Linked DNA regions of Massilia litorea. The protein of the gene in region 2 interacts with the protein of the main gene of each other region in a pairwise test. Links are inferred from orthologs where the notes say so. Each region holds a gene or a part of one and is shown on either strand. Other genes may lie near its edges.

Evidence for each region.
Region 1: the proteins of rlmB (region 2) and tsaE interact in binary tests that used the Escherichia coli proteins (3 or more experiments, as listed by UniProt). The link is inferred for Massilia litorea from one-to-one orthologs.

The regions. Positions count from the first base shown.
Region 1 is NZ_CP062941.1:2,083,570-2,098,715, forward strand. Bases 1,083-4,060 are described here. They hold tsaE (tRNA (adenosine(37)-N6)-threonylcarbamoyltransferase complex ATPase subunit type 1 TsaE), read right to left. Parts: upstream 2,826-4,060; coding sequence 2,340-2,825; downstream 1,083-2,339. Other genes in these bases: LPB04_RS09325 (N-acetylmuramoyl-L-alanine amidase), read right to left, coding at 1,083-2,376; queG (tRNA epoxyqueuosine(34) reductase QueG), read left to right, coding at 2,880-3,962; LPB04_RS09340 (DUF3052 family protein), read right to left, coding at 3,957-4,060. In the rest of the region: LPB04_RS09320 (D-hexose-6-phosphate mutarotase), read right to left, coding at 87-890; more of LPB04_RS09325, read right to left, coding at 949-1,082; more of LPB04_RS09340, read right to left, coding at 4,061-4,337; LPB04_RS09345 (response regulator transcription factor), read right to left, coding at 4,508-5,089; LPB04_RS09350 (sensor histidine kinase), read right to left, coding at 5,110-7,101; LPB04_RS09355 (TRAP transporter substrate-binding protein), read left to right, coding at 7,211-8,203; LPB04_RS09360 (EAL domain-containing protein), read right to left, coding at 8,580-11,468; LPB04_RS09365 (methylated-DNA--[protein]-cysteine S-methyltransferase), read left to right, coding at 11,590-12,114; site-specific tyrosine recombinase XerD, read left to right, coding at 12,087-12,989; LPB04_RS09375 (hypothetical protein), read left to right, coding at 13,084-13,278; LPB04_RS09380 (efflux RND transporter permease subunit), read right to left, coding at 13,505-15,146. UniProt on the Escherichia coli protein: Required for the formation of a threonylcarbamoyl group on adenosine at position 37 (t(6)A37) in tRNAs that read codons beginning with adenine.
Region 2 is NZ_CP062941.1:4,542,597-4,557,763, reverse strand. What follows is about bases 2,369-5,367. They hold rlmB (23S rRNA (guanosine(2251)-2'-O)-methyltransferase RlmB), read left to right. Parts: upstream 2,369-3,497; coding sequence 3,498-4,238; downstream 4,239-5,367. Other genes in these bases: LPB04_RS20365 (YceH family protein), read left to right, coding at 5,243-5,367; cysE (serine O-acetyltransferase), read left to right, coding at 4,498-5,235; LPB04_RS20380 (hypothetical protein), read left to right, coding at 2,896-3,501; rnr (ribonuclease R), read left to right, coding at 2,369-2,899. Also shown: more of rnr, read left to right, coding at 362-2,368; more of LPB04_RS20365, read left to right, coding at 5,368-5,926; LPB04_RS20360 (hypothetical protein), read right to left, coding at 5,886-6,686; LPB04_RS20355 (ABC transporter permease subunit), read right to left, coding at 6,689-7,681; LPB04_RS20350 (ABC transporter ATP-binding protein), read right to left, coding at 7,678-8,550; LPB04_RS20345 (GntR family transcriptional regulator), read right to left, coding at 8,547-8,915; LPB04_RS20340 (hypothetical protein), read left to right, coding at 8,914-9,456; LPB04_RS20335 (NHL repeat-containing protein), read left to right, coding at 9,488-11,707; LPB04_RS20330 (UDP-2,3-diacylglucosamine diphosphatase), read right to left, coding at 11,708-12,472; LPB04_RS20325 (peptidylprolyl isomerase), read right to left, coding at 12,518-13,009; LPB04_RS20320 (peptidylprolyl isomerase), read right to left, coding at 13,075-13,686; cysS (cysteine--tRNA ligase), read left to right, coding at 13,955-15,167. UniProt on the Escherichia coli protein: Specifically methylates the ribose of guanosine 2251 in 23S rRNA.

The DNA.
Region 1 (15,146 bases), 2.5 Mb from region 2 along the record:
GGGAGCCCACCCTACGGTGCACGCAATGCGCGGCCGGTGCAGTTGAACGCGTGGGCGGGAGACCCGCCCACCCTACGGGTCAGAGTTCAGCTGACCTGGTATTCACCTACCCAGGCTTCACCCGGCTGCAAGGCCAGCCCCTCCAGCCGCGCCGGCTCGATGCACACGAAGCGCCGGTATTCTTCGTCCGCCATATCCGCCAGCGCCGCCGCATCCTCAAGCCCCGGATTCCACACCACCGCATCCGCAAACCCATCCTGCCGCAGCGTCAGCACGACCCCGCCATCGACCAGGGCGAGGCGCGGCTCGACGCCCTGGTACACGCGGTCGAACTTGTCGCTGATCGCCAGCTCCTCGCGCTCGACGCCGAGGATGCGCACGCTGCCCACATCGTCGACGAGGAAATAGGTATGCAGCGCCGCCGCGAACGGGAAGGGTGTGGCGCCCGTATTGCGCACTTCAAAAGCCATCGTCAGCTCGTTGGCGCGGATCGCGATGCGCAGCCTCAATTCAAACGCGTGCGGCCAGGCTTGCGCATGCTGCGGCGCCAGGTCCGACGGCGCCAGCGCGAACACGGCAAAGGCCCAGCCCTCATCGAGACCCTGGTCGAGCACGCGCCAGTTGCTGACCCGCGCAAAACCGTGGCGCATGCCGCTGCCGCGTTCCGCGAATTGCGGGAAGATCACCGGCACCCCGCCGCGGATCGCCTTGCTGCCGTCCAGCGCCGACTTCGCGCTGCAGAACAGGCGCTCGCGCCCGTCGGCGCCGCGCCAGGAAATCAGGTGGGCGCCGTACAGCGTGACGTTCGCCTGCGCGCCGTCGGGAGAAGTGAGCAGCAGGGCCGGCAATTGGCCGAAGGTGGTGGAGACGGCGGCATCGAGATGGTTCATGTCTAAAACCTGACGGATCTGGGCCGCGTAGTATGCCATGGCGGCCCGGAATGCGGCCTTACGTCATGCGGCTCTTCGCCATCGGCGGATTCGCCGAGAAATAACGCTTGATGCCCTTGGTGATGGCGTTCGCCAGCTGCTCCTGGTAGTCGTCGTCCTTCAGCTTCGCTTCCTCTTCCGGATTCGAAATGAAGGCCGTCTCGACCAGGATCGACGGAATGTCCGGGGCTTTCAGCACCGCGAATCCGGCCTGCTCGACGGCCGCCTTGTGCAGCCGGTTGATGCCGCCGATCTCGCCCAGCACCGCCTTGCCGAGTTTTAAACTGTCGTTGATCTGGGCCGTCGTCGACAGGTCGAACAGCACGCTGGCCAGCTGGCGGTCATGCTTGGCGAGGTTCACGCCGCCGATCATGTCGGCCTTGTTCTGGTCGGTCGCGAGCCAGCGTGCGGCGGTCGAGCTGGCGCCTTTTTCGGAGAGCACGAAAACGGACGAGCCGCGTGCGCGCTGCTCGATGAAGGCGTCGGCGTGGATCGAGACGAACAGGTCGGCCTGCACCTTTCTTGCCTTTTCCACGCGCGTGCCGAGCGGGACGAAATAGTCGCCGTCGCGGGTCAGCATCACGCGCGTGTTCGGCAGCGCTTCCAGGCGCGTTTTCAGTTTTTTCGCCACCGCCAGCACGATGTCCTTTTCGCGCGTGCCGGTGGCGCCGATCGCGCCCGGGTCCTCGCCGCCGTGGCCGGGGTCGAGCGCGATCGTCACCATCCGCACCACGTTGTTCGCAGGGAGCGGCGGTTTATTCGCAGGCTTGCCGGGCGCCGGCGCCGGCGCCGGCGTCGGCTGCATTGGCTGAGTAGCGCGCGGTGCCGCGTTGCCGCTCATGGCGGCGATTTCCGCTTCCAGGCGCGCCACCGGATCGGGCGCTACCGGCTGCGCGGGCGGCACCGGTACGGCCGGCACCGCGGTGGCCGTGCCGTCGCCGGGCGACCATTCTCCCTTGTCGATCAGGGCCGCGATCGGATCGGCTTCGCGTACCGGATACAGGTCGAAGATCAGGCGGTGTTTATACTCCGCGACCGGGGCCAGCGTGAACACCTGCGGCTTGACTTCTTCCTTCAGGTCGAACACCAGGCGCACCACGTTCGGGCGGTTCTGGCCGACGCGTACCTGCTTGATGTACGGGTCGTTCGACTCGATTTTCGCCACCAGGCTTTTCAGGGTGTCGTTCAGTTGCAGGCCGTCGATGTCGACTACCAGGCGCGGCGGATCGGGCACCAGGAAGTGCTCGGCCTTCAGGTTGGTGTCGTTTTCCAGCGTGACGCGCGTGTAGTCGTCGGCCGGCCAGACGCGCACGGCGAGAATCTGCGCCGCATATGCGGGCAGCGGGGCGATCACCGACAGCAGCAGCGTGCCGCCGGCTTTGAGCACGGTACGGCGGCGCGCAGGGGAGGTCACGGAGGCGGGGCGAAGGAGAGGCGGTCGAGACATAGCAGGCCCTGTGGAGACAACGCCTGCAATTCTACAGCACGTCCGACCCCGTGGACCTCGAGCGACACCCGGACGTCGGGTGGCGGCAACACCGGCTCGCCCTTTTCCGGCCACTCGACGATGCAGATGTTCTTGCCGTCGAAGTCTTCGCGAAAGCCCGCATCCAGGAATTCCTCCGGACTGGACATGCGGTACAGGTCGTAGTGGATGATGTTGGCGGGCTGGCCGTCCAGCTGCACCCGATACGGTTCCGACAAGGTATAGGTCGGGCTTTTGACGGTGCCCTGGTGCCCGGCCGCCTGGATCAGCGCGCGCGTGAGCGCCGTCTTGCCGGCGCCGAGGTCGCCGTGCAGGTAGATGACGAGGCCCGGAACGACGGCCCGGGCCAGGGCGGCGCCAAGGAGAAGGGTCGCCGATTCGTCCGGCAGGTAGGCTGTGAAGTGCTGCATCAATTAAAATGGTAGGTTTGGTGGCGCGCTGGTGCCGTGATTGTCCTTGACCGAATGTCCATTCAACTCCCCGATCTGCAGGAACTGACCCGTGCCATCAAGGCCTGGGGACGCGAACTCGGCTTTGCCGACGTCCGCATCGCCGACGTCGACCTCGCGCACGCCGAAGAAGGGCTGACTGCCTGGCTGGCGGCGGGTCATCACGGCGAGATGGATTATATGGCAAGCCACGGCATGAAGCGCGCCCGGCCGGCCGAACTGGTGCCGGGAACGGTGCGCGCGATCGTGGCGCGCATGGATTATCTGCCGCTGCAGGAGGGCTGGCGCGAGCGCGAGCTGGCGCGCCAGCTGGAGCCGGGCGCCGCCGTGGTGTCGATGTATGCGCGCGGCCGCGATTACCACAAGGTGCTGCGCAACCGCCTGGCCCAGCTGGCCGAGCGCGTGAAGGGCGAGATCGGCGAATATGGCTACCGGGTGTTTACGGATTCGGCACCGGTGATGGAATTGCCGCTGGCAGAAAAGGCGGGCCTGGGCTGGCGCGGCAAGCACACGCTGCTGCTCTCGCGCGATGCCGGCTCGACCTTTTTTATCGGCGAGATCCTGGTCGATTTACCACTGCCGGTCGATGCGCCGACGAGCAGTCACTGCGGCGCCTGCAGCAACTGTATCGACCTCTGTCCTACCCAGGCCATCCTCGGCCCTGGCCGGCTCGACGCGCGGCGCTGCATCTCTTACCTGACGATCGAACTGAAGGGGAGCATTCCGGTCGAGCTGCGCGGCCTGATCGGGAATCGCATCTACGGCTGCGACGATTGCCAGCTGGCCTGCCCCTGGAACAAGTTCGCGCAACGGGCGACGGTGCCGGATTTCGACGAACGAAATGGTCTCGGCGACGCCAGCATGCTGGAACTGTTCGCGTGGGAAGAAGAGGAATTCAACCGCCGTATGGAAGGCAGTCCGATCCGGCGCATCGGCCACGAGCGCTGGCTGCGCAACCTGGCGGTGGGGCTGGGCAATGCCGCGCAGGGGCGCCGCGGCGATCCGCTCATCGTGGCGGCACTGCAGGCGCGCGCAACGCACCCGTCCGCGCTGGTGCGCGAACACGTCGAATGGGCGCTGCTGCAACACGCATCATAGTTCGATGCGCTTGGCGCGCATGGCCGACCAGTCGCCATCGATCGAGATCATCGCCACGGCGGTGATCCCGTTTTCCTTCAGATAAGCGTTGATCGAGTCGCGATTGATATCGGTGGCTTTCGAGGCCGTCTGCTTCAGGTAAGCGATCCAGAGCGAACCCTTGTCGCTCAGCCGTTCTTTGGCCTGCGGCAGGAATTGCTCGAGGTCCTTGCGGTTCATGCAGAACATCATGATCACGTCGAAGGGGCCATCGCCTTCCTTGACCAGCTCTTGCGGAAACTGCGCCACGACCGTCGGGTGGACGCTGCCGTTCATGATCAGCATCGATTTCGCGTTGCGCAGGAACATGCGATCTGCAACTGTCTTTTCGTTCATCTGCTTTCCCTAAAGAAGTTGGCGTCACGGGCGCAAGCAGCGACGCGTTCAATGTGGATTTTACAAGCGATCGACAAAACGGGACGGCGTTCGGCACGTCCTGTGCGCGCTCATTTGTGACCGGAAGTCGTGGCTGAGTTGTGGTGTGGGAGAAGGGAACCAAAAGGGAACTACTTCAGCAAGCCCGCCAGCTCCACCGCCGTCTTGACCTGCATCTTGTCGAAGATGTGCGCCCGGTGCACCTCGACCGTCCGCATGCTGATGCCGAGTTCGTCGGCCACGACCTTGTTCATCTTGCCGGCCAAAATCAGGTCGAGCACTTCGCGTTCGCGGGCCGACAGGGTCGCCAGGCGCGCCTGCACGCGGGCGGCGCTGGCGGCGTTGCGGGCCGCGGCCAGGGCCTGGTCGACGCGGTCCATCAGGTCGTTGTCGTTGAAGGGCTTTTCGAAGAAATCGAAGGCGCCGCGCTTGAGCGAATCGACCGCCATCGGCACGTCGCCGTGGCCGGTGAGGAAGATGACGGGCATCCGCGCCAGCCAGCCGCGGCTGATGATCTGGTCGAACACGGCGATGCCGTTCATGTCGGGCATGCGCACATCGAGCAGCACGCAGTCGCCCTCCGGGTCGGGCTCCCCGACACTGTCGAGGAAGGCCTGGCCGCCGGCATAGCCGCGCACCGCGAGTCCGCGCGACTGCGCCAGCCAGGCGAGGGCATCGCGGATCACGTCTTCGTCGTCGACAATATGCAGCATCGGGGGTCTCCTGGTTGCCGTCATTGTAGCTCGGCCGGCGGGGCGGCGGAGGGCCGCGGCAGGCTGAAGGTGAAGACGGTACCGCCGCCCGGGTTCGGCGCATGGGTCAGCGTGCCGCCGTGGAACTCGATCGCCGTACGGCAGATCGACAGTCCCATGCCCATGCCCTCGGCCTTGGTCGAGAAGAAGGGAGAGAACAGGCGCTCGGCCACGTCGGGTGCGATGCCATGGCCCTTGTCGATCACGGAAACGGATACCTGAGCCGCGTCGGCGCTGGCCGTGATGCGCAGGATGCGCTGCTCGGGTGCCACGTCCGCCATCGCCTCGACGCCGTTGCGCGTCAGGTTCAGCAGCACCTGCTCGAGCATCACGCGGTCGGCCGAGACCGGCGGCAGCCGCGCCGGCAGCTCGATCTGGAGGGCGACATACCACTTGCGCGCCTGCAGTTCGATCAAGGCGCGCACGCCGTCGACCACGCTGTAGATATCGACCGTCTCGCGCTGCGGCTCGCTCTTCTTGACGAATTCGTGCACGCTTTTGATGATCTGTCCCGCGCGCTGGGCCTGCTGGCGCGCCTGCTCCAGCGCGCGCCGCAGCAGGGTCGGCTCGATCGCCACGCCCTTGTCGGCGCGCTCGAGCACATTCAGGGCGCCGGCCGTGTAGCTGGAAATGGCGGCCAGCGGCTGGTTCAGCTCGTGCGCCAGCATCGACGAGATCTCGCCCATGGTTGCCAGGCGCGCGCTCGTTTCCAGCTTTTCCTGCTGCTGGCGATTGAGTTCCTCGGCCTTCTTGCGGTCGGTGATGTCGAGGATAGAACTCATCCAGCCGGTCTGGTTGCCGCGGCTGTCGACCAATGGCGCCTCGAACACGAGCACCGGCACCCGGACGCCATCCGAGCGCTGGAACACGGTCTCGAACTGCGGCGTGATCGTGCCGGCCAATACGCCGGCGAAGCGTTCCTCGTATTCGCCGCGCGCTTCCGGCGCCCAGTAGGGCATCGGCGGCTTCCTGCCTACCAGCTCTTCCGGCGGCAGGCCGACCATCTCGCAGAAGGCCTTGTTGACATAGGTGACGCGCCCCTCGAGGTCGCGCGCGCGCAGGCCCGTCATCAGCGAATTTTCCATCGCGGTGCGGAAGGCCATCTGCTGGCGCAGCGCGGACTCGGCCGCCAGCGTGCGCGAGATGTGGCGCCACAGGGTGAGCAGGCTCCACAGCAAGCCGAGCGCCAGCACGATCACCGAGCCGACGAGTAAATTCGGCAGCAGGCGCGGCGCGCCCTTGACGCTGTCGGTGGCGAGCACGATCGAGGCGCCGGGCAGGTCGAGCGCGCGGCGGTGGGTGTAGACCCCGCGCCCCGGGCCGCCGTCGGCGCGCGCCGCCACCGCGACGTCGTTGCGGTCGAGCAGGGACAGGGCATTGTCCTGGGCGAACCACCAGGGCACGGTTTCGTTCAGCAGGGTTTTCAGGCTGTAGGTCGCCATCAGGCTGCCGGCGTAGGCGCCGTCGTGGTACAGCGGCAGGTAATAGTCCAGTAAACCCTGCATGTGCGAGGTGGCGCCGTAGGGCTCGGTGTAGCGTCCGGCCCGTGTCAGGCGCGCCATCTCCTGGGTCTCGCTCAGGCCCGGCGCGCCGCCGGCCGGGTCGGCCCCATGGCGCGCCAGCACCTCGCCGTTCGGCCCCAGCCACAACACGCGGCGCAGTTCCGGACCGTTCTTGAACAGTTGCGCCAGGCGCGCCTGCAGCACGGCGGGCGCGGGCGGCTTGTCGGCCAGGTCGGTGCCGAGCGTGGCCAGCGCTTCCTCGCTGCGCGCGAGTTCGAAGCGCAGGGTCTGCTCGACCCACAGCGTGTCGGCGATCAGTTGTTCCTGGCGCTCGTTGCTTTCCATCTGGCGCGCCTGCCAGGGCAGCCAGAACAGGACGGCGAGAAACAGCAGCACCAGCAGGACCGGCACCAGCCAGCGCCAGGGACGGGCCAGGTTGGCGCGGCGGCGCAGGGAAAACGGGTTATTCATGGGATAGTGGAAGGTTTTCTTGTGCGATGCTATTGTGGACTTCTGTCGTGGCAACGCAACCGCGGTCCGCGCCAGGCGCCTTGCTTATTTCATCTTTTTCGATCGACGCATGACCATCAAATTCCTGGCCGCGGTCCTGGCCTTTGTCGCCTCTCTCAATGTCGCCTGGGCCCAGGCCCCGATCGTCATCAGGTTCAGCCACGTGGTCGCGCCCGACACCCCGAAAGGGCAGGCCGCCGAACGTTTCAAACTGCTGGCCGAACAGTTCACGCGCGGCCGGGTCAAGGTGGAAGTGTATCCGAACAGCCAGCTCTACAAGGACAAGGAGGAGCTCGAAGCCCTGCAGCTGGGTGCTGTCCAGATGCTGGCGCCCTCGCTGGCCAAGTTCGGCCCGCTCGGCGTGAAGGAGTTCGAAGCGTTCGACCTGCCGTATATCTTCCCCTCGAAGGCGGCGCTGTACGCCGTCACCGAGGGCCCGATCGGGCGCGACCTGCTCGGTAAGCTGCAGTCGAAAGGCATCACCGGCCTGGCCTATTGGGACAATGGCTTCAAGCTGATGTCGGCCAACCGGCCGCTGCACGTGCCGCTCGACTTCCGCGGCCTGCGCATGCGCATCCAGTCCTCGACCGTGCTCGACGCCCAGATGCGCGCCCTCGGTGCCCGGCCCCAGGTGATGGCCTTCTCGGAAGCCTACCAGGCGCTCGAGACGGGTGTGGTCGACGGTACCGAGAATCCGCCCTCGAACATGTACACCCAGCGCATGCACCTGGTGCAGAAGCACCTGACGGTGTCGAACCACGGTTATCTCGGCTACGCGGTGATCGTCAACCGCAAGTTCTGGGACGGATTGCCGACCGACGTGCGCGCCGCGCTCGAACGCGCGATGCGCGACGCGACCGCGTTCGAAAAAACGATCGCCCAGCGCGACAACGACCGCGCTCTGGAGGCGATCCGCAAGGCGGGCAAGACCACGATCTACTACCTGACGCCCCAGGAACAGGAGAAATGGCGCGCCGCGCTGCTGCCGGTGCACCGCCAGATGGAGCGTCGCATCGGCAAGGATTTAATTGATGCAATTGCCCGACAAACAGCGGAGAAATAATGACGCTTCGGTCAGTAAGAATGGTGTCGCGAGGGCTGTCGTGACACGGGCGCCTCGACTGTGGTGCATTTGCGAAAACCGTATATAAAAAACTATTCTTCGTTGGCACAGTTGCGTTATGATTGGGCGCTGCGGCACCAAAGCGGTGCAGGCAACCCGGACACAGTCTTTGGAGGGGCAGAAAAAGCACGGTAGTCCATACCGGAGATCATGAGAGGAGACACACGTTCGACAGAAGTCGTTGGCACTGCCAAACGACCGGGACGTGCCTGATGATTGGAGCGCACCCAAGGGTGCGCTTTTTTTTCGCCTGGGGTTTCGTGAACACCCGTCAGTTTGCTATAACACCTGGCAGTGGCGTAACGTAGGTATATTTTCAGGCTGCCAGCTCCTCCAGCGTTCTGGCATCCACCGGCCTGCTGAATAAATACCCCTGCCAGTGATCGCACCCGATCCCCGCCAGAAAGTTGCGCTGGGCTTCGGTCTCGACCCCTTCGGCGATGATTTTCAAGCCTAAGGATTTGCCCAGCGCAACCACGCTGCGCGCGATCGAGGCGTCGTTCGGGTCGTCCAGCACATCGCGCACGAAACTCTGGTCGATCTTCAATTGGTCGAGCGGCAGCCGCTTCAGGTAGCTCAGCGACGAATACCCCGTACCGAAATCGTCGAGCGAGAAGCAGATGCCGTGTTCGCGCAGGGCATGCATCTTGCCGATCGTTTCCTCGACGCCTTCGATCATCAGGGTCTCGGTCAATTCCAGTTTCAGGCAGGCCGGATCGATGCCGCTTTCGCGCACGATGGCGAGCGTCTCTTCCACGAAATCCCGCTGCAGGAACTGGCGCACGCTGACGTTCACGGCGATCGTGAAGTGGGCCGTGGCCGCCGAGGCCGACCAGAGCGCCAGCTGCTCGCAGGCGGTGCGCAGCACCCAGCGGCCCAGGGGCAGGATCAGGCCCGAGGTCTCGGCGATGGCGATGAAGCCGGCGGGGCCCACCAGGCCGCGCGTCGGATGCTGCCAGCGCACCAGCGCTTCGGCGCCGGTGAGCAGGCCGTCGCCGTCGACCTGGCCCTGGTAGTGCAGCACGAACTGCGAATCGAGCAGCGCCGCGCGCAGCTCCGTCTCGATCTCGGTGCGGTAGGTCACCTCGTGTTCCATCGACGGATGGAACAAGCGCAGCGTGTTGCGGCCCTGGCGCTTGGCCTCGTACATCGCCAGGTCGCCGCGCCGCATCAGGTCGTCCAGCCTGTCTTCGTGGCCGGTGCTAAAGGTGACGCCGATGCTGCAGCTGGCGTGGTGCACGGCGCCCCCGACCTCGAACGGTTCGCGCAGGGCCACGAGGATTTTTTCGCCCACGGCCTCGGCATGCTGCCGCGCTTGCGGCTCGTCCGGACCGAGCGCGTCGAGCAGGATCACGAATTCGTCGCCGCCCAGGCGCGCCACGGTGTCGCTCGCGCCCACGCAGGCCAGCAGGCGCGCGGCGACCTGCTGCAGCAGCTGGTCGCCGACGACATGGCCGCGGCTGTCGTTGAGGTCCTTGAAATTGTCCATGTCGAGGAACAGCAGGGCGCCCACGTGGTCCTGGCGCCCGTGCCGGCCGAGGCAACCCGTGACCCGGTCGTAGAGCAGGCGCCGGTTCGGCAGGCCGGTCAGCGAATCGTAATAGGCCAGCTGGACGATTTTCTCGTCAGCCTGCTTGCGCGCGCTGATGTCGGACTGGGTGCAGACGAAATTGGTCAGTACGCCGTTTGCATCGCGCACGGCGCTGACCGTCAGCCAGGCCGGATAGCGCTCGCCGTCGCGGCGCCGGGTCCAGACTTCGCCCTGCCACGACTGCTCGTAGCGCACGCTGTCCCACATCCGTTCGCGGTAGTCGTCGCCGTCGCTCTCCAGCGAGAACGGCGGGAAGGGCGCGCCGGCCAGTTCCGACGCCGGGCAGCCGTTGAGCGTGCCGAAGGCCTGGTTGGCTTCGACAATGATCGCATCGGGCGTGAGCACGCACATGCCTTCGGCCGACTGGAACACGGTGGCGGCGATGCGCAGCGATTCCTCGGCCTGCTTGCGCGGTGTGATGTCGGTAGTGATGCCGCACAGCGCGTGGACTTCCTCGTCGTGCACCAGCGGGATTTTGGTGGTCAGGTAAAGCTTGCCGTTGAGGCACTCCTCCGCCACGTAACGCTCGTGCCCCTCGATGACGGCGAGGTCGCCGGCGCGCGTCATCCTGGCCTGCTCGGGACCGAACAGGTCGGCATCGGTCTTGCCCAGGATGGCGGCCGCCGGCCGGTTCAGCAGGCGGCACAGGGCGCCGTTCACGTACTGGAAGCGCGACTGGGCATCCTTGATGTAGATGAGGCTATCGACGCTGTCGAGGATGGTCGAGAGTTTGCGCTCGTTGTCGCGCAGCGCGCGCGTGCGCGCCGCGACCTCGGTGCGCAGCCAGCTCGCCACGGCCAGCGCGGAGAGCAGCAGGCCGATGGTCGCGGCCAGGGTCCACAGCAAAGCCGGCGGTACCGCGGGCGCCGGCCCGGCCGCCTGCCAGCGGCGCAGCGAGGCGAAATACACCGAGTCCGGGTCGGCGCGCCAGGCGCCCAGGTGGCGGTCGATGGCGTCCAGCACCGCCGGCTGGCGCCCGGGCATGGCAGCGTAATACAGGCGCGCCGGATTGAACACGACCGGCGTGGCCTCGAGCCCGTGCGCCTTCGCGCTGGCCTCGCCATAATAGTGGTTCGCGGCCACGACATCGGCCTGGTCATTGCCGACCATCGCGAAGCCCTGCTCGAGCGAGACGACCGGCACCAGCACCGCGCCATACCCGGCCAGCACGCCAGGGAGCACTTGCGCCTGCACCGAGCCGGCCAGCACGGCCACGCGGCGGCCTTTCAAATCGAGCAGGGAACGGATCGCGCTGCCGGGACGCGCATAGATCTGCGACCAGCTGTGCAGCACCGGCACCTGGTGAAAGGCATAGCGGTGGGCGCGTTCGTCGGACCAGGCCATGTCGGGCAGCAGGTCGATCCGGCCCGCGTCCAGCGCGTCCAGGCAGGCCTGCCATTCGCAGGCGACGAATTCGAGCGGCCAGTGTTCGGCGCTGGCCATTTCGCGCAACAGGTCGACCAGGATGCCGGAGGCGCCGCCGTCCTCGTTCATGAACACTTTCGGCGCATTCTGATAAATTCCGACCCGCAGCGGCGCCTGCGGCGCGGCGCCCGCCTGGGCCAGGCAGGCAAGCAGGAACAGAAGGGCCAGAATGCGTTTCGCGGGCGGCATGGGGATCCTGTCACGTATGAGGCCAGCATAGCCTTTTTCGGCTCAGCCGGCCGCCACGGACAGGCAATTTCCCCAGCGAAAAAGTTTGGTAAGCGCGGCGCGCGAGGAGTAAACTGTGGCGATGACTACACAACAAGGCAGCGAGCTGTTTTCCGCCATCGTGGCGGCCCCGTTCGGCGCGATCGGCATCCGCACCGAGGATCAACGGGTGCGCGAGCTCGTCTATTTGCAGCCGCGTTTCCACGAGAAAGACGCCCAGGATGCCGTGGCCGAGCAGGCCGCGCTGCAGGTCGAGCGTTACCTGGCGGACCCCGATTTCCGCTTCGATCTGCCGCTGTTCGAGGCCGGCAGCGCCTTCCAGAAACGCGTGTGGGACGCGATCAGCGCCATCCCGCGCGGCTCGGTGCTGACCTACGGCAGGATCGCCAAGAATATCGGCTCGGCCCCGCGCGCGGTCGGCCAGGCCTGCGGCGCCAACTGGTTCCCGCTCGTCATTCCCTGCCACCGCGTGACCGCCGCCGGCGGCCTTGGCGGCTTTTCGAACAACGACGACGAAAACGGCTTTCACCTGTCGGTGAAACGCTGGCTGCTGCGCCACGAAGGCGCGACCGCATCTCCATGGCAGCAGCAGGCGATCTGGGACTGATCGACGAGTTCTGCGACACGCTCTGGCTCGAGCAGGGCCTGGCGAAGAACTCGCTCGACGCTTACCGGCGCGACATGCGCATGTTCTCGACCTGGCTCGGCGTCAAACGCCCCGGCCGCGGCCTGCTCGGCGCCGGCCCCGAAGACCTGGCCAGTTATTTCGCAGAGCGCCATCCCGACACCAAGCCGAGCACGGCGAACCGGCGGCTGTCGGTCTTAAAACGTTTCTATGCGCTGGCGCTGCGGCGTAACCAGGTAGCCGAGGACCCCTGCCTGAAGATGGCCACCGCGCGCCAGCCGACGCGCTTCGTGCATACGCTCTCCGAAGCGCAAGTCGAGGCATTATTGGCCGCGCCCGACGTCGCCACGCCGCTCGGCCTGCGCGAGCGCACGATGCTCGAACTCATGTATGCGAGCGGACTGCGGGTGTCGGAACTGGTGGCCCTGAAAATTGTCGAACTCAGCTTGAACGATGGCGTGTTGCGGGTCACGGGTAAAGGCGCGAAGACACGGCTGGTGCCGTTCGGCGGCGAAGCGCGTGCCTGGCTCGAGCGTTATTTGAAGGATGCGCGCGGCATCATTCTGAACGGGCAGGTCGACGACGCCCTGTTCGTGACCAGCCGCGGCGGGCCAATGACGCGCCAGATGTTCTGGGTCGTGATCAAGAAGCATGCTGTCAAAGCCGGCATCCGCGCGCCGCTGTCGCCGCACACGCTGCGCCATGCCTTTGCCACCCATTTGCTCAACCACGGCGCCGACTTGCGCGTGGTGCAACTGCTTCTGGGACACTCCGACATTTCCACCACACAGATCTACACCCATGTTGCGCGCGAACGCCTGAAGCATCTGCATGCACAGCACCATCCACGTGGTTAATTCAAAACTTGAAAGCTTATCTGGCGCATAATAGTCGCGCACCGGGAGCGTTCCGCGCTCTACATCCATTCAAGTCAGAGCATAAGAGGTGATCATGGCCAAAACCAACTTCAGTTATGAGAAGCGGCAACGGGAACTGGAAAAGAAACGCAAGGCGGAAGAAAAAGCCAAGCGGAAAGCAGAAGCGAAGAACCATCCGCAGGGGGAAGGGATGACGGAGGAGGCGTCGAACGATGCCGAGGGCGATACTGAGGTGAATGCGGATGCGCAGGAGACGCAGACGCCGTAGTCGATTTTGTACATGTTGATACGATAACGCGCCGCAGTATTGGCTTCGAATGAAGCTGACACTGCGGCGCGTTCACGCGTGGGCTCGGAGAGCCCACCCTACGTTACTGCGGCGCGTTCACGCGTGGGATCGGGGAGCCCGATGAAACCGTAGGCGAGGCCATTGGCCTCGCCCACCCCTACGTTACGCGGCGGCCCGGGGGTGACTCAAGCATCCCGGGCATTCCCTACGCGCTTTCCTTCGCGATGACAGGTGCGGCCTCGGCCACATGTTCGTGCCCCTTGGCAAACCAGCGGCGTGCCCGCTTGCCGATATTGTCCAGATAACTGTAGGCCACCGGCACCACCACCAGGGTGAGCAGCGTCGAGGTAATCACCCCGCCGATCACCGCCCGTCCCATCGGCGCCTGCGTTTCGCCACCGTCGCCGGCGCCGATCGCCATCGGCAGCATGCCGAAGATCATTGCCAGCGTCGTCATCAGGATCGGGCGCAGGCGCACCTGTCCCGCTTCCAGGATCGCCGCGAACTGCGCCTTGCCTTCGCGCTGGCCGTGGTTCGCGAAGTCGACCAGCAGGATCGCATTCTTGGTGACTAAACCCATCAGCATCACGACACCGATCACCGAGAACACGTTCAGGGTGCTGCCCGTGGCCAGCAGCGCCAGCAGCACGCCGATGAGCGACATCGGCAGCGACATCATGATGGCGATCGGCTGCAGGAAGGAGCCGAACTGCGAAGCGAGCACCAGGTAGATGAAGATGATCGCGATCACGATCGCCGAACCGAAGTTGGCCATCGTTTCCGCCATCTGCTGGGCGTCGCCGCCGACGTCGAAGCGCACGCCTTCCGGCAGTTCGATGGACTCCATCGCCTTCTTGATGTCGGCATTCACGTCGCCCGAAGGGCGGCCTTCGATACCGGCATAGATCGCGACCCGGCGTTCCAGCGCCTGGCGTTTTAACACCTGCGGGCTGAACGAAGGCACGAACTCGACCACCTGGCGCAGCGGCACCATGATCGGGTTGCCGGCCGCGTCGACGCGCGAGGAGGCCAGCGACAGGTCGGCCAGGTCCGCCACCTTCTGGCGGCTGCTGCGCGGCAGCTGCACGTTGACTTCGTAGTTCTGGCCGTCCGGCGCCAGCCAGTTGCTGATCTGGTCGCCGCCCACGAAGGGACGCAGCGCCGCGCCGACCTGCGCCACGGACAGGCCCAGGTCGCTCGCCAGCTCGTTGTTGATCTTGATGACGGTGGCGGGATTGGCGCCTTCCTGGCTGTACTCGATGTCGGCCACGCCTTTGATGGCGCGCATCTTGTCCATCAGCTTGTGGGCGGCGGCGTCGAGCTTGGCTTCGTCGCGGCCGAGAATCGCGATGAAGATCGGCTTGTTACCGACCGACATCGTGATGCCGGCGATCGGCTGCAGGCGCGCGCGAATCACCGACTCCATCGTTTCCTGCGAGCGGCGGTGCGTCTTCTTCACGTCGGTCAGTTTCAGGATCACCTGGGCACTGTTATGTCCCTCGTAGACGCCGATGGCGCTGCTGATCGCCTCGATTTCCGGATAGGCGCGCAGCGCCTCTTCCACCTGTTTCACCTTGCCGTCGGTGTAGGCCAGGCTCGAGCCAACCGGGGTCTTGAACTTCATCTGGATGAAGCCGTCGTCGGTTTTAGGAGCGAACTCGCCGCCGATCATCGGGATCAGGAACAGGCTGCCGACGAAAATGCCCAGGGCCAGCGCCAGCGTCGATTTCCTCCAGCGCAGGGCCAGCGCCAGCACGCGGCCATAAATACCGTGCACGTGCTCGATGCCGACTTCGATCCTCGCCATGATCCGGCCCAGCCACGGCACATATTTGAAGCGGTCTTTT
Region 2 (15,167 bases):
CCATTCGGGTGATGAGTCCTGCGCTCGGGAGCACAGGCTACGTCGTCAAACGGTGAAGCTGATACAATATCAGGCTTTCCTGTTTTTCGCTAGATCAACTTTCGTCGCTCCAGCGCAGAAATCCTTTTACTGCCGCTGCTTTTCCTTCGCTTCACAATACTGTCGTTGCGAAAGAGCCGAGATTATAGCGGAAGGTTTGCAAAAGTCAAAGACCCGCCTGTCGAGGCCGCAGCATCGACGCGGGCACGCTTCGTTAGGCGAATCCTGTCGTCCTCCGTTACACTACGCCTGACAAGGTGTCAATCCAACCAGGGTGCCGGCCGGTCCGGAACCTCATTAATAAGAAATTCAAGAAAACGATTTGAAGCAACCTACTCATACTATTCCTAGCCGAGAGGAAATTCTCGGCGTGTTCCGTGATGCAGGCACGTCGCTCGATGCGACCACGCTCGCACGTGCCCTGAACGTCAAGAGCGCCGCCGAAGAAGTCCTCGGCCGCCGCCTGAATGCGATGGAACGCGATGGCCAGATCCGCAGCGGCGGCAACGGCACTTATTCTCTGGCAGACCAGAGCGGCTTCATCGCCGGCAAGGTCAGCGCCCACCGCGACGGCTTCGGCTTCGTCATCCCCGACGAGCCGGGCAACGACCTGTTCCTGAACGATAAGGAAATGCAGAAAGTGCTGCATGGCGACCGCGTGCTGGCGAAAGTCACCGGTACCGACCGCCGCGGGCGCCTGGAAGGCACGATCGTCGAAGTCGTCGAACGCGCCAATACCCATGTCATCGGGCGCCTGCTGAACGAAGGCGGCGTCTGGGTCGTCTCTCCCGAAGACCAGCGCATGAACCAGGACATCCTGGTCGCCGGCTCGCCGGGCAAGGCGAAGGCCGGCCAGGTCGTCAGCGTCGAGCTGATCGAGCAGCCGGCCCGCTTCCAGCAGCCGACCGGCCGCATCGTCGAAGTGCTCGGCGAACTGGACGACCCGGGCATGGAAATCGAGATCGCCGTGCGCAAGTTCGGCGTGCCGCACGTGTTCTCGCCGAACGCGCTCAAGCAGGCGAACAAGCTGCCGAACGAAGTGGTCGATGCCGACCTGGCCGACCGCGTCGACCTGCGCGACGTGCCGCTGGTGACGATCGACGGCGAAGACGCACGCGACTTCGACGATGCCGTGTATTGCGAGCCGGTCAAGATCGGCCGCGAGAACGGCTTCCGCCTGCTGGTCGCCATCGCCGACGTCAGCCACTATGTGAAGCCGAACGACGGCCTGGATGTCGACGCCATTGAGCGCAGCACCTCGGTCTATTTCCCGCGCCGCGTGATCCCGATGCTGCCGGAAAAGCTGTCGAACGGCCTGTGTTCGCTGAACCCGGCGGTCGACCGCCTGAGCCTGGTCTGCGACATGGTCGTCAGCAGCGATGGCGTCGTGCAGGCCTACCAGTTCTATCCGGCCGTGATCCACTCGGCCGCGCGCCTGACCTATAACCAGGTCGCCGATATCCTCAAGGATCCGCGCGGCGAAGAGGCGGGCCGCCGTCCGGCCATCGTGCCGCACCTGCAGAACCTGAACGGCGTGTTCCATGCCCTGCTGGCGGCACGCCAGGAGCGCGGCGCCATCGATTTCGAGACGACCGAGACCTATATCGTCTGCAATGCGATGGGCAAGATCGAAAAGATCATCCCGCGCACCCGCAACGATGCGCACCGCCTGATTGAAGAGTGCATGCTGGCCGCGAACGTCTGCGCCGCCGACCTGCTGATCCGCCACAAGCACCCGGGCACCTTCCGCATCCACGCCACGCCGACCGAGGAAAAGCTGAACCAGCTGCGTACCTTCCTCAAGATGACGGGCCTGAACCTGGGCGGCGGCCTGAAGCCGCAGGCGAGCGATTACGCAGCCCTGATGCGCGAGATCAAGGAGCGTCCGGACGCGACCCTGCTGCAGACCATGCTGCTGCGTTCGATGCAGCAAGCCGTCTACAGCCCGGACAACGTCGGCCACTTCGGCCTGGCCTACGAGGCCTATGCCCACTTCACCAGCCCGATCCGCCGTTATCCCGACCTGCTGACCCACCGCGCCATCAAGGCCGTGCTGGCGGGCAAGAAATACGAGCCGAAAGGAATCGACCTCGCCAAGCTGAACACGAACGTGTCGAACGCCACGCGCAAGCAGAAGGCGAAAGACAAGGCCGAAGGCAAGGCCAAGGACGAGAAGGACCTGACGATCTGGGACGCGCTCGGCGTGCACTGCTCGGCCAACGAGCGCCGCGCCGACGAGGCGTCGCGCGACGTCGAGAACTGGCTCAAGTGTTACTTCATGCAGGACAAGCTGGGCGAGTCCTTCACCGGCATCGTCGCCGGCGTGACGACCTTCGGCATCTTCGTCCAGCTCGACGAGCTGTATGTCGAAGGCCTGGTCCACGTGACGGGCCTGGGCGAAGATTATTTCCAGTACGACGAAGCGCGCCACCTGCTGCGCGGCGAGCGTACGGGTAAAACCTTCGGCCTGACCGACCGCGTCACCGTGCAGGTGGCCAAGGTCGACCTGGAAGCACGCAAGATCGACCTGGTGCTGGCGCAGGACGCCAATGCCGGCGCGGCGCCTGTGCAGCAACGCGAGCAGGGCGGCTCAAGCCGTCGTGGCGAGAACAAGTCGGACCGCAATCGCGGTGCGAACGCGCAGCCGGCAGCAGCGGCAGCGCCGGCGGCGCGCCAGGGCGGCAATGCCCTGGCCGAAGAAGGCAAGGGCAGCCGCTCGAAGCGTTCGCGCCGCGGACGCAAGGAGCGCGCGGCAGCACGCGAGCTGCGGCGCAACTGCCGCAAGCCGGGCAAGAGCAAGAGCAGGACCAGAGCCCAGCCCAGCCACAATTCGACGCTGCCGCCAACGGCGTCGAGGTGACGGGCGGCGGTAAATCCAAGCGTTCGCGCAAGGAGCGCAAGGAACGCGCCGCCGCGCGCGAGCTGGCGAATGCTGCACCGGCCCCGGTGGAGCAGCCAGCGGTGCAAGCCGCTGAGCCGATCGCCGATGCCGCGCAAGCGAAGCCCGCCCGCCGTTCGCGCAAACTGCCGGCCGCGCTCGACATGGGCGCCGTGGTAGCGCCGCAGCCGGTCCTGGAGCAGGCGCCGGCACCTGAGCCTGCAGCTGCGCCGGTTGCCGCCAAGCGTCCGCGCAAAGCCAAGGCAGTCGCCGAGGCGCCGGTCGAGGCAGTTGCTGTCGTTCAGGCCGAGCCCGAAGCAGCACCGAAACGCGCACGCCGCACCAAGGCAGCCGAAGCCGTGGCGCCGGTCGCCGTAGCGGATGAGGCGCCAGCCAAGCCGCGCCGCGCCCGTGCCGTCAAGGTCGAAGCAGCGCCGGCAGTGGAAGCTGCCGTGCCCGCCCCGGCAGCAAAAAAGAGCGTCGCCAAAAAGAGTGTCGCCAAAAAGAGTGTCGCCACCAAGCCCGCCGCCAAGACGGCGAGTGCACCATCCAAAACGAGCAGCAAGAAGAAAAGTAACGCATGAAGAATAAAATGATTTTCGGCTTCCACGCCGTGACCTCGCGCCTGCGCCATGAGGCGCAGTCGGTGGAAGAAATTTTCGTCGATGCCGAGCGCAACGACGCCCGCATGAAGGCCCTGATCGCCAACGCGAAAGAGGCGGGCGTGCGCGTCATGCCGGTCGAGGCCGCGCGCCTCGACAAGATCGTCGGCACCCGCCGGCACCAGGGCGTGATCGCCTTCGCCAGCCAGCTGGCGCTGGCGCGCAACCTTGACGAGCTGCTCGATGCAATCGAAGGTCCGCCGCTGCTGCTGATCCTCGACGGCATCACCGATCCGCACAACCTGGGCGCCTGCCTGCGCGTGGCCGACGGCGTCGGCGCGCACGCGGTCATCGTGCCGAAGGACCGCGCGGTCGGTCTGAACGCCACCGCCGCCAAGGTCGCCAGCGGCGCTGCCGAGACGGTTCCCTACATCACGGTGACGAACCTGGCGCGCACCATGCGCGAGCTGAAGGACCGCGGCATCTGGCTGATCGGCACGTCCGACGACGCCGACAAGGGCCTGTACGAAGCCGACTTCACCGGCCCGACGGCGCTGGTGATGGGTTCCGAAGGCGAGGGCATGCGCCGCCTGACGCGTGAGACCTGCGACCTGCTGGTCAGCATCCCGATGTTCGGCTCGGTCGAGAGCCTGAACGTCTCGGTCGCCTCGGGCGTCTGCCTGTACGAAGCGCGCCGCCAGCGCGGTATCAATGTCTGAAAGCCGGTGCTAAATCCTTAGCCTCGTTGCAAGCACTGTTTGACGCGTGGGCTCAAGAGCCCACCCTACGGTGCACAACAGTCGCTGGCTGTCGCGTAACGTAGGGTGGGCTCTTGAGCCCACGCGTATCAGCGCACAACGCATGCGCCGGCAACGGCCACGCCCGCCGTCGCGGGCAATCCCTCCAAATTGACCCCCTCCCAAGCAATGTGTAGCCGTATAAGCTACCATTTGCCCCTGTTTTCCTTCTGTACTTATTATGTTTTCCTCGTTGCGCGAAGATATCAAGAGCATCATCGAACGCGACCCGGCCGCCCGTAACGGCTGGGAAGTGCTGACCTGCTATCCAGGCCTGCACGCGATCGTCCTGCACAACTGGGCGCATGCCTGCTGGAACCTGAACCTGAAGTGGCTCGGCCGCTTCATTTCCTACCTCGCGCGCGTCATTACCGGCATCGAAATCCACCCCGGCGCGACCATCGGCCGGCGCGTCTTCATCGACCATGGCTTCGGCGTGGTCATCGGCGAAACCGCCGTCGTCGGCGACGACTGCACCATCTACCAGGGTGTCACCCTCGGCGGCACCACGCTGGTGGCCGGCACCAAGCGCCATCCGACGCTCGAGCGCGGCGTGATCGTCGGCGCCGGTGCCCAGGTGCTGGGCGCGTTCACGGTAGGGGAATTTGCGAAAGTCGGCTCGAATGCCGTGGTGGTGAAACCGGTCCCGGCAGGCGCCACCGCGGTCGGCAACCCGGCCCACATCATCCGCAAGGAAGACCAGTCGCGCAGCGCGCGCATGTTCGCGGCCTACGGCGTCGCGGCGAACGGAGACGATCCCGTTTCGAAAGCCCTGCGCGGCCTGATCGATCACGTGGCGCGCCAGGACGAGCAGCTCGAACGCCTGACGGCCACCATCAAGGCGGCCGGCATCGCCTGCCCGAACATGCTCGAGGGTGATAAACTCGATTCAGCCGAACTGAACCGGCTCGTCGATTAAGGAAGCCATGACTGAAGAAACAATCGCCGGCGTCGGTACGGCGCCCGTGCTCGACCCGTTCGAGATCCGCGTGCTGGCCGTGCTGGCCGAAAAAGAGGCGCTCACGCCGGACAATTATCCGATGTCGCTCAACGCCATCGTGAATGGCTGCAATCAATTGTCGAGCCGCGATCCGGTGATGCAGCTGTCCGAAGACACGGTGCAGGACACCCTGCAGCGCCTGATCGAGCGGCGCCTGGTGAGCGGCATCAGCGCCGCCGGCGCCCGGGTCACGAAATACGAGCACCGGATGCGCATCAAATGGACGCTCGAGCAGGACAAGGTGGCGGTCCTGACCGTGCTGATGCTGCGCGGCCTGCAGACCGCCGGCGAGATCCGCACCCGCACCGGCCGCCTGCACGAGTTCAAGTCGGTGGCCGACGTCGAGGCGACGCTGCAGTTCCTGATCGATAAATATCCGCCGCTGGTGGCGAAACTGGAGCGCGCGCCCGGCACCAAGGAATCGCGCTACGGCCAGCTGCTGGGCGGCGAGATCTCCACCGCCCGCGACGACTCGGCATTCGGCAGCGCCGCCGCCCCGGCGGCGCCATCCTCCCGCATCGGCCAGCTGGAAGAGGAAGTCGCCGCAGTGCGCGCCGAACTTGAAGAGCTCAAGGCGCAGTTCGAGGCGTTTCGCCAGCAGTTCCAGTAGGCGCCGCGGGCGAGGCGGGCGGGGCCGTGCCGAATTCCAGTTCCACCAGCGCCTCGTCGCTCCATTCGGCGTCGCTCAGGCCTACGAGGAAGTGTTTTTTTCCGGTCTCCAGTACCATGCTGCGCCCACCTTCGCGCAACGTGGCTGCGAGGATCGATGTCTCGGTATTAAAGCGGAACCCTGCGCGGCGTTCCTTTTCCGAGAAAAAGTTGCACCAGTCCCGGTTCAACAGCACGCTGTTCAGTGTCAGCACCCAGAACAGGGGAATTTCTTCCTTCGCGATCGCAACCGTGACCTTGCATTCCAGGCGCAGGTCGCCCAGACGCCGCATATTGTCCGGCAAGCCGGGCGTACGCACCTCCGGCACGATCCGATAGTCCTTGCGCTTCTGGTTCAGCACCAGTTCGCCCCCGGCGTCGAGCGCCGCTTCGCTGCGGGGCACCGTGAAGCGGTTACTGGTGTCGAGCGCCAGCGGCAGGATGAAATCGTGCTCGCGTTCGATGCGTACGGTCGGCTGTTCGGGCAGCCCGGAATCATGGCGTGCTTCGATCCGGAAACGCAGCGCAGGAATGTTCGGGGCCAGCGCATGGTGCCGCTCAAAGCTGTCGAGGCCTGCCAGGATCGCCTTGTACTTGCGCAGCTCCGGATGACGCAGGGCGTTGACGTGGATCGTCGAGGGCTCATCGACCCCTGGCACCGCCGCGGCCGGGCCGCAGAGGAGCAGGGAGCCGAGCGCACATGCAAGCAATGTGCGCCGCATGCTTAACCCTCGTCGCGCCAGCGGCGCAGGCGGATCGCCGCGAAGATCATCGCCACGCCGGCCAGCACGCCAGCCCAGAGTTCAGGCTTGGACAGCGTCGACCATGAGTAGGCGAGCATCGTCATCATGTCGACGCCTTGATGGGTCGGCATCGGCAGGTCGCCGCCGGCGTTCATGAACCAGGTTCCGGGAATCAAGCCGAGCAGGATCGCCTCCAGCACCTTTTGGACGGCATGGCCGATGTTGAGGGCCGGCCCCTGGTAGGTCATCGCGATCAGGTATTCGAGCCACTTCAGCAGCACGGCGGTGATCAGCGGCACGCCGACGGCCCACAGGAAGACCTTCGATTTGGCCCAGCTCGACACCAGCAGCAGCCAGCCGGCAGTCGGCAGCGCCCACAGGATGTAGACCGGCACCATGCCGACCAGGTACAGCGGTGCGAGGTAGAAATTCACGTTGGTCAGCACCGGGCCGAACAGGCTGATCCCGAGATGGCTTGCCGCAAGCGCTCCGAGGAACCAGATCGCCAGCGCCGCGGCGGTCGCCACGCCGATCGTGATCATGGGCGCCACCACCAGGACCGTGACCAGCTTCGACAGCACGGTATCGGCGTCCGAGATCGGCAGCGACTTCCAGAACAGGATGCTGCGGTCGCGCCGGTCGTCGTAGAGCGCGGCCAGGCAGTAGAAGAAGGCCACGACCGGCAACACGACGAAGATCGGCGCGCCGACGGCGATGTAGTTATTCGCGGCCATGCTCGCCACCTCGGCACGCTTCTCGCTCGTCATGACGTTCGCGATCGAGGTGTGGTGTACTTCCTCGCCGTCGACCCGGATGCTGACGTTGTCGGCGGCCATCTTGCCGCTTGCGACGCCGTAGCCGAGCACGCCGCCCACCAGCACCACCATGATGATCGCGGCAATCAGCGGCGCCCAGACAAACCCTCCCTTGTGCTCCCAGAACTCGCGGCGGAGCAGCCATTTCATCGTATTCATGCGTAGGTTCCTTTCATGGTTGCCACGAACAGGTCGGCGACGCTCGGATTGCGCGTTTCGCCGAGGGCCGAGAGCTGGGCGCGCGAGACGCCGCCGGCGCGGGCCGAGTCGAACAGCATCACGTTCTTGCCGAACACGGTGCGCTGGTCGAGCGGCTGCAGCGCGTTGGCGGCATTCACCTTGTCGGCCGCCACCATCACTTCGACATAGCGCTCGCCGACTTCGTCCATCGAGGCGGCCAGCACGATCTTGCCGTCGCGGATGAACAGCAGGTCGGTCAGGATGTGCTCGACTTCCTCGACCTGGTGCGTGGTGATGATGATGGTCTTGTTCTCGTCAAAATAGTCTTCCAGCAGGTTCTGGTAGAACTGCTTGCGGTAGATGATGTCGAGGCCCAGGGTCGGCTCGTCGAGCACGAGCAGCTTGGCGTCGATCGCCATCACCAGGGCCAGGTGCAGCTGGACGATCATGCCCTTCGACATTTCCTTGACCTTCATGGTCGGACGCAGGCGGGTGTTGGCGATGTATTTTTCGGCCCGCGAGCGGTCGAAGCGCGGATGGACGCCGGCCACGAAGTCGATCGCGTCCATCACGCGCAGCCAGCGCGGCAGGATGGCGACGTCGGCGATGAAGCACACGTCCTGCATCAGGGCGTCGCGCTGGGTGCGCGGATCCTTGCCCATGACCGTCAGTTCGCCGTCGAAGGGGATCAGGCCGAGCGCCGCCTTCAGGGTCGTGGTCTTGCCCGAACCGTTGGGGCCGATCAGCCCGACGATGCGTCCGGCCGGGATATCGAAATCGATGCCGTCGATGGCGGTCTGCTTGCCGTAGCGCTTGGTCAGGCCACGGGCGGAAATCACGGCGCTCATGCTGAACCTCCCGGCTGCGTGGTGTGCAGCAGCTGTTCGACGTTCAGGCCCAGCAGGCGGATGCGTTCCACCATGGCCGGCCACTCTTCGCGCAGGAAGCGCTCGCGTTCGCTTGCAAGCAGTTTCTCGCTCGCTCCTTCAGTCACGTACATGCCAATCCCCCTTCGTTTTTCTACTAGGTTTTCGTCCACCAGTTCCTGGTATGCCTTGGAAACGGTGATCGGGTTCAGTTGGTACTCGGCCGCGATCTGGCGAACCGAGGGCAGGGCGTCGCCGGCCTTCAGGATGCCGTCGAGCATCATATCGATGACCCGGTCCTTCAGCTGGCGGTAAATGGGTGCGTTGTCGTTCCAGCCGATGTTCATGGATGGCCTCCCTGTCGCTCGGCTGCTGCAGCATGCTCAATCATCTCTGGCTCCTGTGTTGATCGAATGCGGTGGTGTTGTAGTGAAGTATGACACCAGCACTTTTCGGCGAAACCGGAATGCGATGAACTGCAAAAAAGCGGCACTGAACGGCGCAAAGCGCATGGCAAGCCGAACGCGACAGTGCTCGACGCACAACCCGGCCGTGCCCATCAGGCTGTGCGGCGCGCTCATGGCTCGCGCATGCCGACATGATAGAGAAAATTTCTTGTTAAAAACTAACGAACTGTTACAAATGGCACCAGCACGCAGGCTGGCAGGCTACCCCCAATATGCACATGAATCTGCTTCAAAAGGTTCGTTTAGGAAACAGTTAGGCTTCGTTATCCCCGCAGGGAAATTGTTTCATCTCATTTGGGTACGTTTCCAGCATGAATCGTATCGAGCGCCGCTGTTGAGAAAAATGTGTGAAAATCAATTATCAAAATTTCTTGTATTTTTTGCATCATCACATTGCGTGTCGCATAGGCGAACGGTGTAGTTCGCCCCAATAAGTGCTCAAGGAGAATAAATTGAAACTCAAACGATTTGAATTTGCAGTTGCCACGGCCCTGGTCGTATTACTGGCTGGTTGCGGCGGAGGCGGGGGCGGCGGCGGCGGCGGCGGCGGATCGACCGGCGGCACGAACCCGACCACGCCTGCAACCCAGTACACGCTGGGCGGCACCGTGTACGGCCTGGCAGCCGGCACGCCGGTCACCGTCTCCAACGGTGGCGAGAAGAAGATCATTGCCTCCAACGGCGCGTTCACCCTCGACACCAAGCTCAATGCCGGTGCCAGCTACAACATCGAGGCGATCGCGCCTGCGGGTTATACCTGCCAGGTCGGCAACGGTTCGGGCACGATCAACGCCAACCTCAACAATGCGACCATCGCCTGCGCGCCGGTCCTGGGTAACCAGGTGGCGGGCCAGGTCGCCGGCCTGTCGACCGCACTGAAGGAACCGCTCGCCGTCACCGCCGACGCCAACGGCAACGTGTACGTGCTCGACGCGGGTCCGCACAGCGTGCTGAAGCTGGACAAGGCCAGCCAGCAGATCTCCACCTTCGCCGGCGGCACCGGCAAGCCGGGTACGGCCGACGGCGCAGCTGCCGCAGCCCAATTCTGGCTGGGCGGCGCCGGCGGCGCCGTCGTCGATGCACAGGGCAACCTGTTCCTGTCCGACGGCTGCAACGGCGAAATTCGTAAAGTCGCGCCGGACGGCACGGTCTCGACCCTCGCCGGCGGCGGCACGGTCGTCTGCAAGAACGTGGCAACGGCCAGCATGGGCCAGGTCAATGCGACCGGCACCGCTGCCCGCTTCGAACGCCCGGGCTCGCTCGTCTCCGACGGCGCCGGCGGCGTCATCGTGATCGACTCCCAGACTTCGCAGCCTGCCGTGCGCCTCGTGAGCGCAGCCGGCGTGGTGACCACCCGTACCTACCCACAACCGGATCCGTCGGCGACGATCACCCTGCAACGGGTCGCACGCGCCCCGGACGGTGGCCTGTTCTTCTCGGACTCGAACAACCGTATCTGGAAAGACGTCAATGGCGCGCTGGTCCTGTTTGTCGGCAAACTGAGCGGCTTGTCGTACGAAGACGGTACCGGCGCGAATGCACGCTTCCGCGCCATCACCGGCATGACCTTCGCGAACGGCGACATGTATGTGACCGACCTGGCGAAGGTGCGCAAAGTGACCGGCGCAGGCGTCGTGACGACCCTGGCCGGCAACGACAACCGCGCCAGTGTGGATGGACAAGGCGCCGCAGCGTCCTTCAGTACCCTGTTGTCGATTACCTTCGACGGTACCGACCTGATCGTCGTCGACAGTGGCCAGGAAATCCTGCGCAAGGTCAGCCTGACCGGCGCGGTAAGCACCGTGAAATCCACCCCGGCGCTGCGCGCCAGCGTCGACGGTCCAGGCATTGCTGCACGTTTCGGCTCCTTCAGCTCGCTGGCCGCTGGTAGCGACGGCAACCTGTACTCGGTCGACCCGGCCGGCCACGTGGTGCGCAAGGCAACGCCGGCAGGCTTCGTGACGACGGTTGGCGGCAAGGCTGGCACGCCGGGCAACGACAACGGCGCGCTGGCGACGGCAACCTTCAACACGCCGCAACGCATCGCGGCCGGCAAGGATGGCAGCCTGTGGATCGCGCAAACGGATGGCGTGCGCCGCATCCTGAACAACGAGGTGACGACCCCGGATGCCTCGATCAAGGCAGTCAACCTCGCGGTCGAGCCGAGCGGCAACGCAGTGGTCGTGACCGGTACCAACTCAGGCGAAGTGATCCGCGTTACCCCGGCCGGCGCGCGCACCGTGCTGGTCAACACGGCGCAGATCGCGGCCCTGTTCCCTGCCCGTACCGGCGTCAAGTTCACGCCGCAATCGGTCGTCGTCGACGCCGCCGGCAATATCTACATTGCCGATACCGCCACGGCAGCCGTCTACAAGTACTCGACCGCGGGTGTGTTGAGCGTCTTCGCTGGCACGCCGTTCAATGAAACCGGCAATATCGACGGTGCGGTGGGCGTCGCTACCCTCGGTTTCTATGAAATCGACCACATGGCGATCGACGACGCGGGCAACCTGTACCTCAGCGGCCAGGGCAGCGTGCGCAAGATCAGCCCGGCAGGTGTGGTGTCGTCGCCGACCTACGGCTGGGGCAATGCCGACATCGGCGCCGTCGCGGTCCTGGGCGGCAAGCTGTACGGCATGACGCGCTACGCGCTGCTGCAGTCCAGCCTGTAATCAGGACAGGACGGGCGAGCCGTCGATGCCATGTCTCGTTACCGAGCCATGGTCATCGACGGCGATCCAGCCGCCACGCGGCGGCTGGACATCCAGCTCCCAGTCGGGCAGCACGTAGCGGCGCTTGCCGCCATGCAGGTGCAGGGCAGGGCGGTGGGTATGGCCGTGGATCAGCACCTCGACCCCAAGGGTCTCGAACAGGGCGTCGATCGCAGCGGGCGTGACATCCATGATCTCGTAGGACTTGGTCGTATGCGCTTCGCGGCTGCCTTCGCGCAGGCCGGCGATGATCGCCTTGCGCTGGGCCAGCGGCATGGCCAGGAACTGTTCCTGCCAGGCTTGATTGCGCACCGTCGCGCGAAATTCCATGTACTTGATATCGAGCGTGCATTCGGCATCGCCGTGCACGAGGGCGATGCGCTGGCCGGCTATCGTGGCCACGTGCGGTTCGTCCAGCAGCCGCAAGCCGGCCGCTTGCGCAAAACCGGCGCCGACGAGAAAGTCGCGGTTGCCCGCCATCCAGAACACTTCCACACCACGATCGGCCAGCGCCCGCAGGGCTGCGATCACGCGCGCGTGGAAGGGCGTGTCCAGGTCGTCGTCGCCGGCCCAGTATTCGAAGATGTCGCCAAGGAGATAGAGCTGGTCCGCATGCGCCGCCTGCTCGTCGAGGAAGCGGAAGAAGGCTTCTGCCGTCAGCGGATGGGATTCCTGCAGGTGCAGGTCGGAAATGAAAAGCGCGGCCGTGCGCGCGGGAGTGGACATATTAAAACTTTCTCCCGCGCGAGGGGTGGTACTAGACGGTACTAATTAGATGACTTCGGCTTTTTCGATGATGATCGGCTCGACCGGCACGTCCGCGTGCATGCCGGCACGCGACGTGGCGACCTTGTTCAGCTCGTCGACGACTTCAGTGCCCGCGGTGACCTTGCCGAAGACGGCATAGCCCCAGCCGTCCTGGCCCGGGTAGTTCAGGAAGTCGTTGTTCTTGGTGTTGATGAAGAACTGGGCCGATGCCGAATGCGGGGCCGAGGTGCGGGCCATGGCGACGGTGTACTTGTCGTTCTTCAGGCCGTTCTTGCCTTCGTTCTCGACGGTCGCGTCGGTCGGCTTCTGCTTCATGCCTGGCTCGAAACCGCCGCCCTGGATCATGAAGTCCTTGATCACGCGGTGGAAGATCGTGTTGCTGAAGTGACCCTTGTTCACGTAGTCCAGGAAGTTGGCAACGGTCTTCGGCGCTTTCTCGGCGTCGAGTTCGATGGTGATGTTGCCCTTGTTGGTGGTCAGCAGTACGGAGGTCATGGGTAATCCTGTTCTATTTGTTGAAGAAGAATGCAAGACCGGTATTTTACAGCTTATTTAAGGACTCACTTTACAAGCCGATCGCCACCGAGGACGGTGGTGGACTGGATCACGATCGGTGTCACCGGTACATTCTGCATGCCGCGCATGTCGTCGACCATCACGCCCTTGATCTTGTCGACCGTTTCCTGCCCCTTCACCACGCGCCCGAACACGGTATAGCCGTAGCCGTCCTGGCCCGGATAATCGAGGCCGGCATTATCGTTGACGTTGATAAAGAACTGCGAGGTCGCCGAATTCGGGTTGTCGGTACGCGCCATGGCCAGCGTGTAGGGCTTGTTCGAGAGGCCGTTCTTCGACTCGCTCGGGATCGGCTTGCGCACGCCAGGCTTGTCGACCAGTTTCTCGGTATAGCCGCCGGCCTGGATCATGAAGCCGTCGATCACGCGGTGGAAGACCGTACCCTTGTAAAAACCGGACTTTACGTATTGCATGAAGTTCGCCGTGCTCTTCGGCGCGTGTTCGGCGTCGAGTTCGACCACGATCTCGCCCATCGTCGTCTTGATCGCCACCTGCGGATTGTCGGCGGCGAAGGCGTGGCCGGCAAAGCCGATCGCCAGCGCGGCCGCGGCCAGGTGCGTCAGAAGGGCGCGGCGGGATTGTTTTTGTGCGTGCATGGGGCGTCTCCTCGGTGGACGTGGCGCAAGGCCTGTCAAGTCTTTTGCAGAAAAATAAACCTGAGCCATATGCGGCCAGCCGGGTTTTTATCAATGCTATACTTTGCGCAGAACGTCTCATTCTATCAAAAGAATTTGGTATCCAAGAACAACAAAGAGGGCTGACGGTCCCGACGCAAGAGCGAATCCCGGCGCGCGCTGTATAGCGAACGCGCTCGGGATTCGTATTGCTCCGGGCTTCCGATCCCCTCTCGAAACATCACCACCCATGAGCCAATTAAAGATCTACAACACGCTGGCGCGCGAGAAACAGGTATTCGTCCCGATGGAGGCCGGCAAGGTCGGCATGTATGTCTGCGGCATGACCGTCTACGACTACTGCCACGTCGGCCACGCGCGCATGATGATGGCCTTCGACGTCATCTATCGCTGGCTCATGGAATCGGGGTATGAGGTCAAGTACGTGCGCAACATCACGGACATCGACGACAAGATTATCAAGCGCGCGGTCGAGAACGGCGAGACGCTGTCCTCGCTCGTCACGCGGTTTACCCAGTACATGGACGAAGACTTCGCCGCGCTGAACATGCTGCCGGCGAGCGTCGTTCCGCGCGCAACCGAGCACGTGCCCGGCATGCTGGCGATCATCGAAAAGCTCGAAGAGAAGGGCCTGGCCTACCAGGGCGAGGACGGCGACGTCAACTACGCGGTGCGCAGCTTCCCGAACTACGGCAAGCTGTCGGGCAAGTCGCTCGACGACCTGCGTGCCGGCGAACGCGTCGACGTCAACACCGGCAAGCGCGACCCGCTCGATTTCGTTCTGTGGAAAGCGGCCAAGGAATCCGAACCCGCGGAAGCGAAATGGGATTCGAAATGGGGCCGCGGCCGTCCGGGCTGGCACATCGAGTGCTCGGCCATGTCCTGCGCGCACCTGGGCGAACACTTCGACATCCACGGCGGCGGCCAGGACCTGCAATTCCCGCACCACGAAAACGAGATCGCCCAGAGCGAAGGCGCCTTCGGCGTGCCGATGGTGAACTACTGGGTGCACAACGGTTTCGTCCGCGTCGATAACGAGAAGATGTCCAAGTCCCTGGGCAATTTCTTCACGATCCGCGACGTCCTCAAGAAATACGATGCCGAAGTCATCCGCTTCTTCATCGTGCGCGCCCACTACCGCAGCCCGCTGAACTATTCGGACGTGCACATCGACGACGCCAAGGGTGCGCTCACGCGCCTGTACACGGCCCTCGGCGATGTCGACCTCGGTAGCGAGACGCCCGCCGTCGACTGGAGCGAGGCCCATGCCCGCCGTTTCCGCGAAGCGATGGACGACGATTTCAACACGCCGCTGGCCGTGGCCGAGCTGTTCGACCTGGCAGGCGAAGTCAACCGCACAAAGTCGGTCGCGACGGCGCGCCAGCTGAAAGCCCTGGCCGGCGTGCTCGGCCTGCTGCAGCGTGCGCCGCAGGAATTCCTGC